2 regions of the Streptomyces sp. NPDC047028 genome follow, and region 1 is predicted to be linked to the other one. Evidence: riboswitches for the same ligand, from Rfam matches in the RefSeq annotation. Region 1 holds a riboswitch; the other holds the start of a gene.

What was found. A riboswitch is a leader RNA that binds a small molecule or an ion and turns the genes downstream of it on or off. The one in region 1 is predicted to bind cyclic di-AMP.
Positions count from the first base shown of each region.
Region 2: another riboswitch for cyclic di-AMP. It lies ahead of ABZ854_RS23865 (LysM peptidoglycan-binding domain-containing M23 family metallopeptidase); the one in region 1 lies ahead of ABZ854_RS16040 (M23 family metallopeptidase).

Region 1 is NZ_JBEYVS010000015.1:110,700-117,885, forward strand. It holds gene ABZ854_RS16020 (DUF5998 family protein) at 1-413, opposite strand, end outside; gene ABZ854_RS16025 (GNAT family N-acetyltransferase) at 584-3,628, opposite strand; gene ABZ854_RS16030 (HPr family phosphocarrier protein) at 3,806-4,087, shown strand; gene ABZ854_RS16035 (GntR family transcriptional regulator) at 4,209-4,904, opposite strand; gene ABZ854_RS16040 (M23 family metallopeptidase) at 5,108-5,863, opposite strand; cyclic di-AMP (ydaO/yuaA leader) riboswitch at 5,876-6,037, opposite strand; gene ABZ854_RS16045 (pitrilysin family protein) at 6,285-7,186, opposite strand, start outside.
Region 2 is NZ_JBEYVS010000027.1:107,595-114,780, reverse strand. It holds gene ABZ854_RS23870 (alpha-galactosidase) at 1-1,924, shown strand, start outside; cyclic di-AMP (ydaO/yuaA leader) riboswitch at 2,196-2,392, shown strand; gene ABZ854_RS23865 (LysM peptidoglycan-binding domain-containing M23 family metallopeptidase) at 2,397-3,326, shown strand; gene ABZ854_RS23860 (SGNH/GDSL hydrolase family protein) at 3,436-4,263, shown strand; gene ABZ854_RS23855 (TetR/AcrR family transcriptional regulator) at 4,347-4,958, opposite strand; gene ABZ854_RS23850 (MBL fold metallo-hydrolase) at 5,100-6,293, shown strand; gene ABZ854_RS23845 (phosphatase PAP2 family protein) at 6,331-7,186, opposite strand, start outside.

The sequences.
Region 1 (7,186 bases):
TCCAGGTCGAGGCGGCTGACCGCGCCCCAGCCGATGGTGAGGACGACCTCGCGGGGCAGCGTGCCCGGGACGTACTGCTCCGGGTTGGCCACCACCCGGCTGACGACGACCGACGAGATCCGGCCGAGCTTCACCGACTCCGTGGAGGTGGTGGCGTACGGCGTCGGGGAGGTGCTGTCGGCGGCCTGCTCGTCGGTGTGGCTGACGATGAAGCGGTTACCGGTGAGCACCAGCACGGTCACGTGCCGGCGCACCTCGTTCTGGTCGAACGTGGTCTCCTGGTGGACCAGGTACGACCGGATGGGCTCGCCGCCCACGGCGGCCTCCACCGCCTCGGCCACGAGGGCCGGGTAGTAGCCGCTGCGCTCGATCGCCGCGCGCAGCCCCTGGGTCGTCGTACTGGTCTTGGCCATGGCGTCCATCTTAGTCCGTGGGCAGGACGGCTCCGGGCCAGCCAAGGGCAGGGGGGACCTGGGCGGCGGGCCCCGGGGCGTATGGGACCGACGCCGGCGACAGCGGGCCCAGGAGCGCGGGGAACTGCGCGAGCACCCGCCACACCCGCACCCGCGCGCGGGCAGTGGGCTCAGTAGGCCGGCATGGTCCGGGGGCCGAGGTCGTCGCGGGCCGGCGGCGGCGCCAGCCGCACCGTGGCTCCCAGCACACTCACCCCGTGCTGCGCCACCACGACCGGTTCCAGGGTCACCGCGACGACCTCCGGGTGGTCGTCGACCAGCCGGGACAGGCGCAGAAGCAGTTCCTCCAGCGCGGGGGTGTCCACGGGGGTCGAGCCGCGCCAGCCGAACAGCAGGGGCGCCGTCCGGATCGACCGCACCAGCGAGGTCGCCTCCCGGTCGGTGACCGGGACCAGCCGGTGCGCCATGTCACCGAGCAGCTGCGACGGCGCCCCGGCCAGCCCGAAGGAGAGCACGGCACCGGCCGCGGGATCGATCACGGCCCGTACGACGGTGTCGACGCCCCGGGGTGCCATGGCCTGCACCACCGGCCGCAGCTCCCCCGGGGGGCCGAACAGCTCGGTCAACTCGGCATAGGCCCTGCGCAGTTGTTCCTCGTCCGCGAGGTCCAGCCGGACGCCGCCGAGGTCGGCACGGTGCCGCAGGTGCGGCGCGGTGGCCTTGAGGGCGACGGGGTAGCCGAGGGCGCGGGCGGCGTCGACGGCCGCCTCCGGGCCGGTGGCGGGGATGGCCCGGCGGACCTGGATGCCGTACGTGCCGAGCAGTTCGCAGGTGTCCGCCTCGTTGATGCTCAGGCCCTGCCCGCGCGCGAGCAGTCCGCTGATCAGGTCGGCGGCTCCCTTCTCGTCGATGTCCTCGTACTCGGGCACCTTGCCCGGCCGGCCACTCTCCCGCCTCCACTCGCCGTACCGGACGGCCTCGGCGAGAGCCCGCACGGCCCGCTCCGCGGCGGGGTAGGCCGGAATGAGCCGGTCTCCGACGGTTCCGCCCCCGGCCCCGGCCCCGTCCAGGTCCCCGACTTCGAGTCCGGCACCCGCGCCGGCCGGCGGGAGCGCGTCTGCCCCTGACTGCCGCGTCGCCGGGTGCGTCCGCGTCGTTGCTTGTCGCGCAGCTCCCCGCGCCCCTTCCGGGGCGACCTCTTCCGCGGTGGGCAGGCGTTCCGCAGGGCGATGGGGGTCCCCCCGCTCGAGCGAAGCCGAGAGTGGGGGAGGGTGGGCACCGCCCTCGGTGCCGGGTGCCGTAGCGGCAACCTGTGCTGCATTGCCTCTGCCGGTCGCAGGTGGGCCCGTGCTCGCCGCCGCGGAGAGTGCTTCCGCGAGGCCGCCCAGTTCCACGTGGACCACCAGGACCGGCTTGCCCGGTGCGGCCGCCGCCGCGGAGCGAAGGGCCTCCGCCAGCTCGGCGTCTGCCGGTGATCCCTCCCCGATCGCCGGGATGGCGGTGACGACGACGGCGTCGGACGTGTCGTCGGCCAGGGCCCGCGCCAGCGCCCGGTGGAAGTCCTCCGCAGTCGCCCCGGTGGTCAGGTCCAGGGGGCGGGAGGGGCGCAGGCCCTCCGCCAGACACCGGTCGTACGTCAGGACGCCCAGCGACTCCGAGTTACCGAGGATCGCGACCCGGGGCCCGGCCGGCAGCGGCTGCCGGGCGAGCAGCAGCCCCGCGTCGACCAGCTCGGTGATGGTGTCCACCCGGATCACCCCGGCCTGCCGCAGCAGCGCGGACACGGTCGCGTGCGGCAGCCGCGTCGCCCGGACGGCGTGCCCCTGCGGCGCGGACCCGGCGCCCTGCACCACGACCAGCGGCTTCGCCGCCGCAGTCCGCCGGGACAGGCGCGTGAACTTGCGCGGGTTGCCGATGGACTCCAGGTACATGAGGACGACGTCGGTGTCGGGGTCGTCGTACCAGTACTGAAGGACGTCGTTCCCGGAGACGTCGGCCCGGTTGCCGGAGGAGACGAAGGTGGACACGCCCGTGACTCCGGTGACCCCTCCCCCGCGCCGGTGCAGCCGGGACAGCAGGGCGATCCCGATGGCCCCGGACTGCGCGAACATCCCGATGCGCCCCGGCCGGGGCATCTCCGGTGCCAGCGAGGCGTTCAACGAGACGCCGGCCGCGGTGTTGATGATCCCGAAGGCGTTCGGCCCGATGAGCCGCATCCCGTACGCCCGCGCGTGCCGGACGAGCGCCCGCTGCCGCTCACGCCCCTCGGGCCCGCTCTCGGCGTACCCGGCGGCGAGCACCACGAGCCCCTGGACCCCGTGCTCACCGCACGCGTCGACGACCTCGGGCACCCGCTCCGCCGGTACCGCGACGACGGCGAGGTCCACCGGCCCCTCGATGTCCCGCACCGACCGGTACGCGGGCACCCCGTCGACCTCCTTGAGATCCTCGGGGAAGGCCGCGTTCACCGCGTGCAGCCGGCCGGGGAAGCCGGCGTCCCGCATGTTGCCGAGCACGCTGCGCCCGACCCCGCCCGGGGCGCGGCCGACGCCGACGACGGCCACGGAGCCGGGCGCCAGCAGCCGTCGTACCGAGCGGGCCTCGGCGCGCTGTTCCCGCGCGCGCTGCACGGCGAGGGAGCGGTCGGTGGGTTCGAGGTCGAACTCCAGGCGTACGACGCCGTCCTCGAAGCTGCGCTTCTGCGTGTACCCGGCGTCGGTGAACACCTTGATCATCTTGCTGTTGGCGGGCAGCACCTCGGCGGTGAAGCGGCGGATGCCGCGCTCGCGGGCGACGGCGGCGATGTGTTCCAGCAGCGTGGAGGCGACGCCTCGGCCCTGGTGCGCGTCCTGCACCAGGAAGGCGACCTCGGCCTCGTCGGCGGGGGCGGACGCGGGCATGCCGTCGGCGCCGACGCGGTCGTAGCGCACGGTCGCGATGAACTCGCCGCCGATCGTGGCCGCGAGTCCCACCCGGTCCACGAAGTCGTGGTGGGTGAAGCGGTGGACGTCCTTGGCGGAGAGCCTGGGGTACGGCGCGAAGAAGCGGTAGTACTTCGACTCGTCCGAGACCTGCTCGTAGAAACTGACCAGGCGGTCGGCGTCATCGACGGTGATGGGCCTGATGCGTGCGGTGCCCCCGTCGCGCAGCACCACGTCCGCCTCCCAGTGGGCGGGGTACTGGTGCCGGTCCTGCCGGTCCGCCGAGGTCTGCATGGGCCCCAGAGTACGGCTCGCGTACGACAACGGCGCGAGGCAGTCTGTGGAGGGCGACCCCCGGGCCGAGGCCGCGGTCCGGTGCCGAAAGGGGGGCGGGCGCACGACCGCTCCGGGCATGCTCCACGATATGGGAAACTGGTCTAGACAACCCTGAACACCGAAGGGCAGCATCACATGGCTGAGCGCCGCGTCAACGTCGGCTGGGCCGAGGGCCTCCACGCCCGCCCCGCTTCCATCTTCGTCCGGGCCGCCACGGCCGCAGGTATCCCGGTGACGATCGCCAAGGCCGACGGCAACCCCGTCAACGCGGCCTCCATGCTGGCCGTCCTCGGCCTCGGCGCCCAGGGCGGCGAGGAGATCGTCCTGGCCTCCGAAGCCGAGGGCGCGGACGCGGCCCTGGACCGGCTGGCCAAGCTGGTCGCCGAGGGCCTCGAGGAACTGCCCGAGACCGTCTGAGCGCGGCACCCGCGAAACACCGCGGCCGCGTCACCCTTTACGGGGTGGCGCGGCTGCGCTGTTTATTGGCCGGACATCCGGCTCCGCCTTTTCGCGCGGAATTCCGTATACCCCGTCGGTGTTAATTCCGCGGACCCGGAGTGTTTACGGCACGTTGCGAATCCCTCACGCGGCCGGCGGGTCCGGTGAGCCGGGCGGGCCGCAACTGGTGCGCCGCCGCCGTCCGCTGGGTGTGCGCCGCCGTGAGCGCCCGCGCGCGTTCGCCGTCGCCGCGCGCCACCGCGTCCACGATGGCGCCGTGCTCCGCCCAGGACTCGGCGGGATTCGGCGCCGGCCGTACCGCGAACATCCAGGTGATCTTGTGCCGCGTCCGGACGAGCGTCGAGGCCAGCGAGGGACTGCCGCACGCCTGGGCGAGCGTGTCGTGGAACCAGCCGCCGAGCGGGCGCAGGTCGCCGCCGGCGCCCCGGCCCGCCCGCTCCTGGCCGAGCCGGACCAGGCCGCGCAGCACCTTCAGATGGGCGGCGGTGCGCCGCTGGGCGGCCCGGGCGGCACCGAGCGGCTCCAGCAGCAGCCGCATCTCCAGCAGGTCGGCGGCCTCCTGTTCGGTCGGCTCGGCCACGCACGCGCCCGCGTGCCGCCGGGTCACGACGAAGCCCTCCGCCTCCAGGGTGCGCAGGGCCTCCCGGACGGGGACGCGTGAGACGCCGTACCGCCGGGCGAGCACTTCCTCGGTGAGCCGGCCGCCACGCGCGTGGACACCGGCGACGATGTCGTCCCGGATCGCCGTGCACACCGAATGCGCCGGAATACGCATGACCGACCTCCGCCTTGTTCCCCGTGAAACGCCGACGACGGGCGTTTTCCGCGACTCTAGGCCAGGCGGCCTGAATTTCCGGCGAGAAGCCGGAATTCATGGATGCCTTTTGGACAGCGAGGTGTGCGGCGCCTTCACGCACCCGGAGAACGGCGAAAGCCCCGGCCGGTGGGCCGGGGCTTTCGCAGGTGCCGCGCGACGGGTCAGACGTGCACACCGTGCTTGCTCAGGTAGGCGATGGGGTCGACGTCCGAGCCGTAGTCGGGGGTCGTCCGGGCCTCGAAGTGCAGATGCGGGCCGGTGACGTTGCCGGTCGCGCCGGACAGGGCGATCTGCTGGCCGGGGGTGACCTTCTGGCCCACCGTGACGCCGATGGACGACAGGTGGCCGTACTGGGTGTACATGCCGTCGGCCATCCGGATCACGATCTGGTTGCCGTAGGCGCCGCCCCAGCCGGTGGAGACGACGGTGCCGGAACCGACCGCGTGGACGGCGGTGCCGCTCGCCGCGTGGAAGTCGATGCCGGTGTGCGAGCCGGACGACCACAGGGTGCCGCCGACCTTGTAGCCCGTCGAGACGTACGAGTGCGCGACCGGGGCGACGAAGGTGTTCAGCCGCTTGCGCTCGGCCTCACGGGCGGCGCGCGCCTGGGCCGCGCGCTCCTCCTTGGCCCTCTCGGCGGCCACCTTGGCCGCGGCCTCCTCGGCCGCCTTCTGCTCCGCGGCGGCCTTCTGCGCGGCGGCCTGTGCGTCGATCTGCTGGGCGACGTCGTCGCTGACGGTGATGACCGGGGTGAGGCCGCTCTGCTCGACGGGGCTCTCCGCGGCGAGCGCCGGGGAGGCCGCGAGGGTGCCGATGACACCGGTCGTGGTGAGGGCGGCGATGCCGGCGGCCTGCGCGGTGGTGCGCTTGACCCGGCCGGGCTTGCGGTGCTTCCCGGTGGCGCACATGAACGCCATGAAGTGGCTGGTCCTTTCCTTCCCTCTCGCCTACCGGGTTAGCTGACGGGTTCGGAGCAGGAAGGTCTCCTACGGACCCCCTCGCTGCGCGCGGGCGTCCGATTCACCCCAGGGACTGCGTGGGTCCCCGGCTCCCCTGGCTCGCGCCGTACGGGGACTCGGCGATGGCTGTCCGGTGCCACGGGTGCGGCGCACTGCCTGACGAACAGCCCGGACGACGCTAAGGCGAGGTGCGTTCAATACCCAAACGCATCCGGGTTTTTGTAGCGCATGCCACAGGGCAGACAGGCAACCTCTGCCCCAATTCGGACATTTGAGGGCGAGCAAGGGGAACGGGCCGAAAACGGCGTGGGCCCCTGACGACCCGTCGGTCGTCAGGGGCCCACGCGCGCGTGCGGGGCGCGCCGCCCGCATAGATGCTCTACTCGGCCGTCACGACGGTGACTTCACCGATGCCGAGCGCCTCGACCGGCTCCTTGATCTGCGTCGCGTCGCCGACGAGGACGGTCACCAGCCGGTCCACCGGGAAGGCGTTCACGGCGGCCGCGGTGGCCTCCACGGTGCCCGTGGCGGCGAGCCGCTGGTAGAGCGTCGCCTGGTAGTCGTCGGGCAGGTGCTGCTCGACCTGGTCGGCGAGCGTGCCCGCGACGGCCGCCGCCGTCTCGTACTTCAGCGGGGCCACGCCGACGAGGTTCTGCACGGCGACGTCGCGCTCGGCGTCGGTGAGGCCGTCCGCCGCGAGTGTGCGCAGCACCGTCCACAGGTCCTGGAGCGCGGGGCCGGTGTTCGGGGTGTCCACGGAGCCGCTGATGGCGAGCATCGCGGCGCCGGTGCCCTCGGGCGCGGCGCGCAGGACCTGCCCGAAGGCGCGCACCCCGTAGGTGTAGCCCTTCTCCTCGCGCAGGACGCGGTCCAGGCGGGAGGTGAGGGTGCCGCCGAGGCAGTAGGTGCCGAGCACCTGGGCGGGCCACACACGGTCGTGCCGGTCGGGTCCGATCCGGCCGATGAGCAGCTGGGTCTGGACGGCGCCGGGCCGGTGGACGATGACCGCGCGGCCGGTGTCGTCCGCGGTCACCGGCGGCACGGGGCGGGGTTCGCCCGGGGTGCCCGTCCACGCGCCCAGGGTGTCGCCGAGCAGGGCGTCCAGGTCCGTTCCGGTGAGGTCGCCGACCACGATCGCCGTGGCCGTCGCGGGCCGCACGTGACGGTCGTAGAAGGCGCGGACCGCTGCGGCGTCGATCTTGGCGACGGTCTCCTCGGTGCCCTGACGCGGGCGCGACATGCGCGAGGTGGCCGGGAACAGCTCCTTGGAGAGTTCCTTGG
Region 2 (7,186 bases), on a different contig from region 1:
CCCGCTGCCCGCGTACCGCCCCTTCGAGTCTCCGCTGGACGGCCGCGAGGAGTACCCCGTCGAGGGCGGCCCCCGCTTCACCCGCCCCGCCCTGTCCGTCCGCACCGGGGAGCGGCGCGGCACCGAGTGGCGCTTCGTGTCGTACGAGACGGACGACGACGTGCTGCGGCTGCGCTTCGACGACGACGGGCTCGCGATCACCCTCCACTACCGGATGCGCGGCGACGTCGTCGAGCGCTGGGTCGCCCTGCACAACGGCGGCCCCGAGCCCGTGGAGCTGCTGCGCGCCGACGCCGCCGCCTGGACCCTGCCCGACCGCGAGGGCTGGAGGCTCTCCCAGCTGCACGGCCGCTGGGCCGCCGAGTCCCTGCTCACCGGCGCGCTCCTCACCCACGGCGAGAAGGTCATCGGCAGCCGCCGCGGCCACACCGGACACCAGCACCTGCCCTGGGTCGCCCTCGACACCGACGCCACCGAGGAGCGCGGCGAGGTCTACGGCTGCGCCCTCGGCTGGTCCGGCTCCTGGCGGATCGCTGTCGCCCAGCTACCGGACGCGCGCGTGCAGATCACCGGCGGCGCCGGCCACGACGACTCCGGTCTGCTGCTCCTGGAGCCGGGCCGCTCGTACACCACCCCGGTCTTCGCCGGCCTGTGGAGCGACGGCGGCTTCGGCGGGGCCAGCCGCACCTGGCACGCCTACCAGCGCGCGCACGTGATCCCGGACGCGGACCGGGACCGGCCGGTGCTGTTCAACTCCTGGGAGGCCACCTTCTTCGACATCTCCGAGGAGCAGCAGGCCGCGCTCGCCCGGCGGGCCGCCGCCATCGGCGTCGAGCTGTTCGTCGTGGACGACGGCTGGTTCGGCGCCCGCACCAGCGACCGGGCCGGACTCGGCGACTGGACGCCCAACTCCGACCGCTTCCCGCACGGCCTGAAGCCCCTCGCCGACCAGGTGCACGGCCTCGGCATGCAGTTCGGCATCTGGGTCGAACCCGAGATGGTCAACCCGGACAGCGACCTCTATCGCGCACACCCCGACTGGGTGCAGTACCAACCGGGGCGAAAGCGGACGGAATTCCGCAATCAGCTCGTCCTCAACCTGGCCCGCGAGGATGTCCAGGAGTACCTGTGGGAGCAGCTGCACACTCTGCTCTCCAGCGCACCCGTCGACTATGTGAAGTGGGACTTCAACCGCTGCTTCACCGACGCCGGCTGGCCGGGGGAGCCGTATCCGCAGCGCCTGTGGACCGACCACACCCACGCCCTGTACGCCCTGCTGGACCGGCTGCGCGCCGCGCACCCCGAGGTCGCCTTCGAGTCCTGCTCGGGCGGCGGCGGCCGGATCGACCTGGGGGTGCTGAGCCGTACCGACCAGGTGTGGACCTCCGACAACACCGACCCGCTGGACCGGCTCGCCATCCAGTACGGGTTCAGCCAGGTCCACCCCGCCCGGGTCATGGCCGCCTGGGTCACCGACAGCCCGAACACCCAGCTCAACGGCCGGGTGAGCAGCCTGCGTTTCCGGTTCGTCAGTGCCATGGCGGGAGTCCTCGGCGTCGGCGGCGACCTCACCGGGTGGAGTGAGGAGGAGCTGACCGAGGCCCGCGCCTGGGTGGACCTCTACAAGGAGATCCGGCCCGTCGTCCAGCACGGCGACCTGTACCGGCTGCGCCCACCGGCGGGCGGCCTCAGCGCCGTCCAGTACGTCCTCGGCGACGAGACCGTGGTGCTCGCCTGGCTCCAGTCGCAGCGTTACGGCCAACCGGTCCCGGCCCTGCGGCTGCGCGGACTCGACCCGGCCGCGTCGTACGAATGCCGTGAAACGGGCGAAGTGCACCGAGGTGCCGTCCTCCTGCACCACGGGCTGCGGACCCGGCTGCGCGGCGATCTCGATGCGACGGTTCTCCGCCTGCGTCGCATCTGAGCCTTCTGTCCGAATTTACGGCTTCGTTCCAACTCGCTGTGGAATAGGGGGAGGTGGGTGTGGCGTGCGTGAGGAGCGTCATAGTGGTGACCGACCGTCGCACGTCATGCTCACGTAATGTCCGGGCGCCCGGCGGCAATTGAGGCGAGCGAGAGCGCGGACATGCACGCACGGTGACCGCGCTTTCAGGTATCCGATCATCCGAAACGGCGGAGGCGGGAACCGGCTCCTTGTCGCAGTGCGTCCCGCTCGCTTACGTTCGCCACCAATTCCGGACGGAACGCCGAATCCTGCCGCCGCCCGGAGTCCCCACACACATGACCCGTGTACGGCAGGAGCGGGGGACCCACCAGGTACGACTGCCTGTCCCGGTCTCCGCGACAGGCTCGGGGTGAAGCCGCGCACCGCGCGGCCGGGCAGCTCCAGCCCGAACCCGACAGCTCACCTCGCAGGCGCCGGAGAGGAATGCGCCATGCCCGCGAAGGGTAAGCACCGTCGTCCCAAGACCCAGCGTCTGACCCGCTCCATCGCCGTCGCCGGAACCGGCGGCGCCGCCCTCGCCCTGCCGCTCGTCGGGGCCGCCGGAGCCCACGCCGCCACCCCGCAGTCCGGTTCCGCGCACGTCGCCCAGTCCCTCCCGGCCGCCAAGGACACGGCGACGAAGGCGACCGCCGCGAAGCCGGCGGCCGCGCACCGCGCTCCGGGCGTCCGCACCTACACGGTGAAGTCCGGCGACTGCCTGGCGAAGATAGCCGACGCCCATGACGTCCGCGGCGGCTGGCACCGGCTCTACGACGACAACCGGCAGGTCGTCGGCGACGACCCGTCGCTGATCCACCCCGGCCTGAAGCTCACGCTCGGCAAGCGCGCGACGGCGACACACCACCCGTCCTCCGACGCGCACTCCACGACGCCGTCCACCCACCCGTCCAAGCCGCAGACACAGACACAGTCGAAGCCGCAGACCCCGCCCACGGCCACCACCCCCTCCACCGGCTTCACGCTCCCGGTGACCGGCGCCACCATCGGCACCGGCTACCACGTGGCGGGCAGCATGTGGTCCAGCGGCTACCACACCGGCGTCGACTTCGTCGTCCCGACCGGCACCACCGTCAAGTCCGTCGCCGCCGGCACGGTCGTCTCCGCGGGCTGGGGCGGCGCGTACGGCAACCAGGTCGTCGTCAAGCTGAACGACGGCCACTACGCCCAGTACGCCCACCTCTCCCAGCTCTCCGTCTCCGCCGGGCAGAGCGTGACGGAGGGACAGCAGCTCGGCCTGTCCGGCGCGACCGGCAACGTGACCGGACCGCACCTGCACTTCGAGATCCGGACCACCCCGGACTACGGCTCGGACATCGACCCCGTCGCCTACCTCCGCCAGCACGGGGTCACCGTCGGCTGACCCGGAGTATTCCTGAATGGCAAATGAATAAGCAGTGGGACTTCTCACCGTCCGTCAACCCCCGCCTACGGTCGCGTAAGTCACATCCGAAGGTGAATCATGGTCCGACGTGGCAGACGATTCGAAGAGTGACAACACATCGGTGATCGGGTCGATCGGGTCGTACGTGGCGGTGGGGGACAGCTTCACCGAGGGCGTCGGCGACCCGGGGCCCGACGGGGCGTTCGTCGGCTGGGCCGACCGGTTCGCGGTCCTGCTCGCCGACCGGCGGCCCGAGGGAGACTTCCGGTACAGCAACCTCGCGGTGCGCGGGAAGCTGCTCGACCAGATCGTGGCGGACCAGGTCCCCAAGGCGCTCGAACTCGCCCCGGACCTGGTCTCCTTCTGCGCCGGCGGCAACGACATCATTCGCCCCGGCACCGACCCGGACGAGGTCGCCGAACGCTTCGAGCGGTCCGTGTCCCGGCTGGCCGAGGCGGCGGGCACGGTCCTCGTGACGACCGGTTTCGACACGCGTGGCGTCCCGGTGCTCAAGCACCTGCGGGGCAAGATCGCCACGTACAACGGGCACGTGCGGGCCGTCGCCGACCGGTACGGCTGCCCGGTGCTCGACCTGTGGTCCCTGAAGTCCGTGCAGGACCGCCGGGCGTGGGACGACGACCGGCTCCACCTGTCGGCCGAGGGCCACACCCGCGTGGCCCTGCGCGCCGGCCAGGCCCTCGGCCTGAAGATCCCGGCCGACCCCGAGCAGCCCTGGCCGCCCCTGCCGCCCCGCGGCACGCTGGAGGTCCGCCGCGACGACGTGCACTGGGCCCGCGAGTACCTCGTCCCGTGGATCGGCCGCCGGCTGCGCGGCGAGTCCTCCGGCGACCACGTCACGGCGAAGGGCACGCTGTCGCCGGACGACATCAAGATGCGAATCGCGTCGGTGGCCTGACACCCCCACTCACCGAGCCCCGCGGCGCCCGACCGGCGCGCCGCGGGGCACCGGCCGGCCCTCCCCGCGCGCACCGAGGGACGTCAGCCCTTCAGAGCCTCCTGGTCCAGCCCGAGTTCCCTGGCCAGTGCCGCCTCGCCCCACTCCTGCGCGCGGGTGCGGGGCACGCCGCCCGGATAGGAGGTCAGCTGGACGGCGAGTCCGTCCAGGAGGGCCGTCAGACGCAGGGCCGTACCTTCGGGATCGGCGCACGCGAACTCGCCCGCGGCGACGCCCTCGGCGATGACCGTGGCGATCGCCGCCTTCCACTGCCGGTCCAGTTCCCGGGTGACCTCGCGCAGAGCCGGCTCGCGCAGTGACACCGCCCAGCCCTCGATCCACAGCCGCCAGCCCTTGGCCGCACCCGACGGCGCGTACCAGCGGACGGCCGACCGCAGCCGGCGCACCGCCGACGTCCGCCGGCCCAGCAGCCCCCGCAGGTGCGCGAGGTCGCCCTCCGCCGCGTGCGCGAACGCGGCGGCGACCAGCTGCTCCTTCGTGGAGAAGTGGTACAGCACCAGCGCGTTGCTCACCCCGAGCGCGGACGCCACGTCGGCGATCCTGAGCGCCGCCACGCCCCGCACCTCGATCTGCTCGACTGCCGCGCGCAGCAGCTCCTCGCGCCGCTCCGCAACGCTCAACCGCACTCTCGCCACCCGGCCACCCTAATCCGTCACCAGTGCGACACCGACCGTGTCCGGCCAGTGGCGGGGACGTTGCGGGCGGGGCGCCGTCGGTCTGCTTGTCGGACGGGCCGACCATAATGGAAGTCCTCAGCGACTCCACCTGGAGGTACCGTGACCGGTCCGCGTTCCCAGAGTTCCGGGCTCCGAGGGCTGCGGCCCGCCGCCTTCGGCGCGGATCCCGGCGGTGAGCGCATGGCACGCATCCGCCGCTCCCCGCATTTCAAGGACGGCGTCTTCCAGAACCCGGGCGGCACCGCGCGTACCGTCCCCTCCGGGTCCCGTCGCGACCTCGCGAAGGTCTTCCTCGACAAGCAGCAGCGCCCGCTGCGCGCGCCGAGCGGCACCGTCCCGGTGCACGCGACGACCTACGCCGACCTGGCCAGACCTCCGGCCACGGGGCTGCGGCTGACCTGGATGGGCCACTCCAGCGTGCTCGCGGAGATCGACGGCCACCGGGTCCTGTTCGACCCGGTCTGGGGAGAGCGCTGCTCCCCGTTCCCCTTCGTCGGGCCCTGGCGGCTGCACCCGGTGCCGCTGCCGCTGGCAGCCCTCGGCCCGGTCGACGTCGTGGTCATCTCCCACGACCACTACGACCATCTGGACATGCCCACGATTCTGGCGCTGGCCGGCACGGACACCCTGTTCGCGGTGCCCCTCGGCGTCGGCGCCCACCTCGAACACTGGGGGGTGGCCGCCGAGCGGCTGAGCGAGCTGGACTGGCACGAGTCGACGCGGGTCGGCGGCCTGACCCTCACCGCCACCCCCGCCCGCCACTTCTGCGGCCGAGGCCTGCGCAACACCCAGCACACCCTCTGGGCGTCCTGGGCCGTCGCCGGCAAGGAGCACCGGATCTACCACAGCGGGGACACCGGCTACTTCGAGGGCTTCAAGGACATCGGAGCCGCCCACGGCCCGTTCGACGCCACCATGATCCAGATCGGCGCGTACTCCCCGTTCTGGCCGGACATCCACATGACCCCCGAGGAGGGCCTGCGCGCCCACCTCGACCTCCAGGGCGGCGCCCCGCACGGGGTGCTGCTGCCGATCCACTGGGGCACGTTCAACCTCGCCCCGCACGCCTGGGCCGAGCCGGGGGAGTGGACGAAGGACGCGGGGGACGAGGCCGGACAGCCGGTGGCGCTCCCGCGGCCCGGCGAACCCTTCGAGCCCGGCGGAAAGGTGCCCGGCGAGCCCTGGTGGCGGACCGTCTCCCGGCCGATCGCCCACCATTGGCGCGCCGCCCGCCCGGTGGAGGCGCCCGCCGGGGAGCGGCCGGCGGATCTCGACCTCGCGGGCGACCGGTGACGGCCAGGGGCTGAACCCGGCACAGCGGGAGGGCGGCTCACACCGGTTCGAGCTGCGACTCCGGTCGTGGTGCGGGTGCCGTGGGCCGTTCCCACTGTCTGGTGGTCCGCACGTAGCCGGAGACCACGGAGATCAGCGCCAGCAGCAGAAGGGGCCCGAACAGCCACGGCCGCGCGGCCATCTCCTCCGGCAGCCAGCGGTACGACACCAGGAGCGCGGCGAAGACCGTCGTACCGTAGACGACCAGCCGTACGCCCGCCCGGTCCCAGCCGCGGTCGAGCGAGCGCAGCGCCGTCTCGATGGTGAGCGCGAACACCACGCCGGCGATGAGGTCCGCGCCGTAGTGGTAGCCGAACCCCAGGGTCGCGCTGAGCGTGGCCACCAGCCAGAACGTGCCCGCGTACCGCAGGGCCCGGGGGGCGGCGCGTGTGTGGATGAAGATCGCGGTGGCCCACGCCGTGTGCAGGCTGGGCATGCAGTTGCGGGGCGTGATCCCGTCGTACGGCACCGGGTGCGGGGAGCCGACCGGCGGCGGCGTGTGCGGCCACAGGTTGGCCACCGCCCATTCGACGCCGCCGGTGCCGGAGGCGCCGGGGCCGTAGGCGAAGACCGGCCCGACCACCGGGAAGATCATGTAGACGGCCGGGCCGAGGAGACCTATCACCAGGAAGGTGCGCACCAGATGATGGCGCGGGAAGCGCCCCTCGGCCGCCACGTTCCGCAGCTGGTACAGCGCGACGACGATCGCGGCCACCGCGAGCTGGGCGTAGACCAGGTGCAGGAGGTGCGGGCCGAACGGGTCGGTGGCCCGGACGGCCCGGCCCATCCGCCAGGAGGGGTTGCCCAGCGCGTGGTCGGCGGTCGCCACGTACTGGTCGAGCACCGCCGGGCGG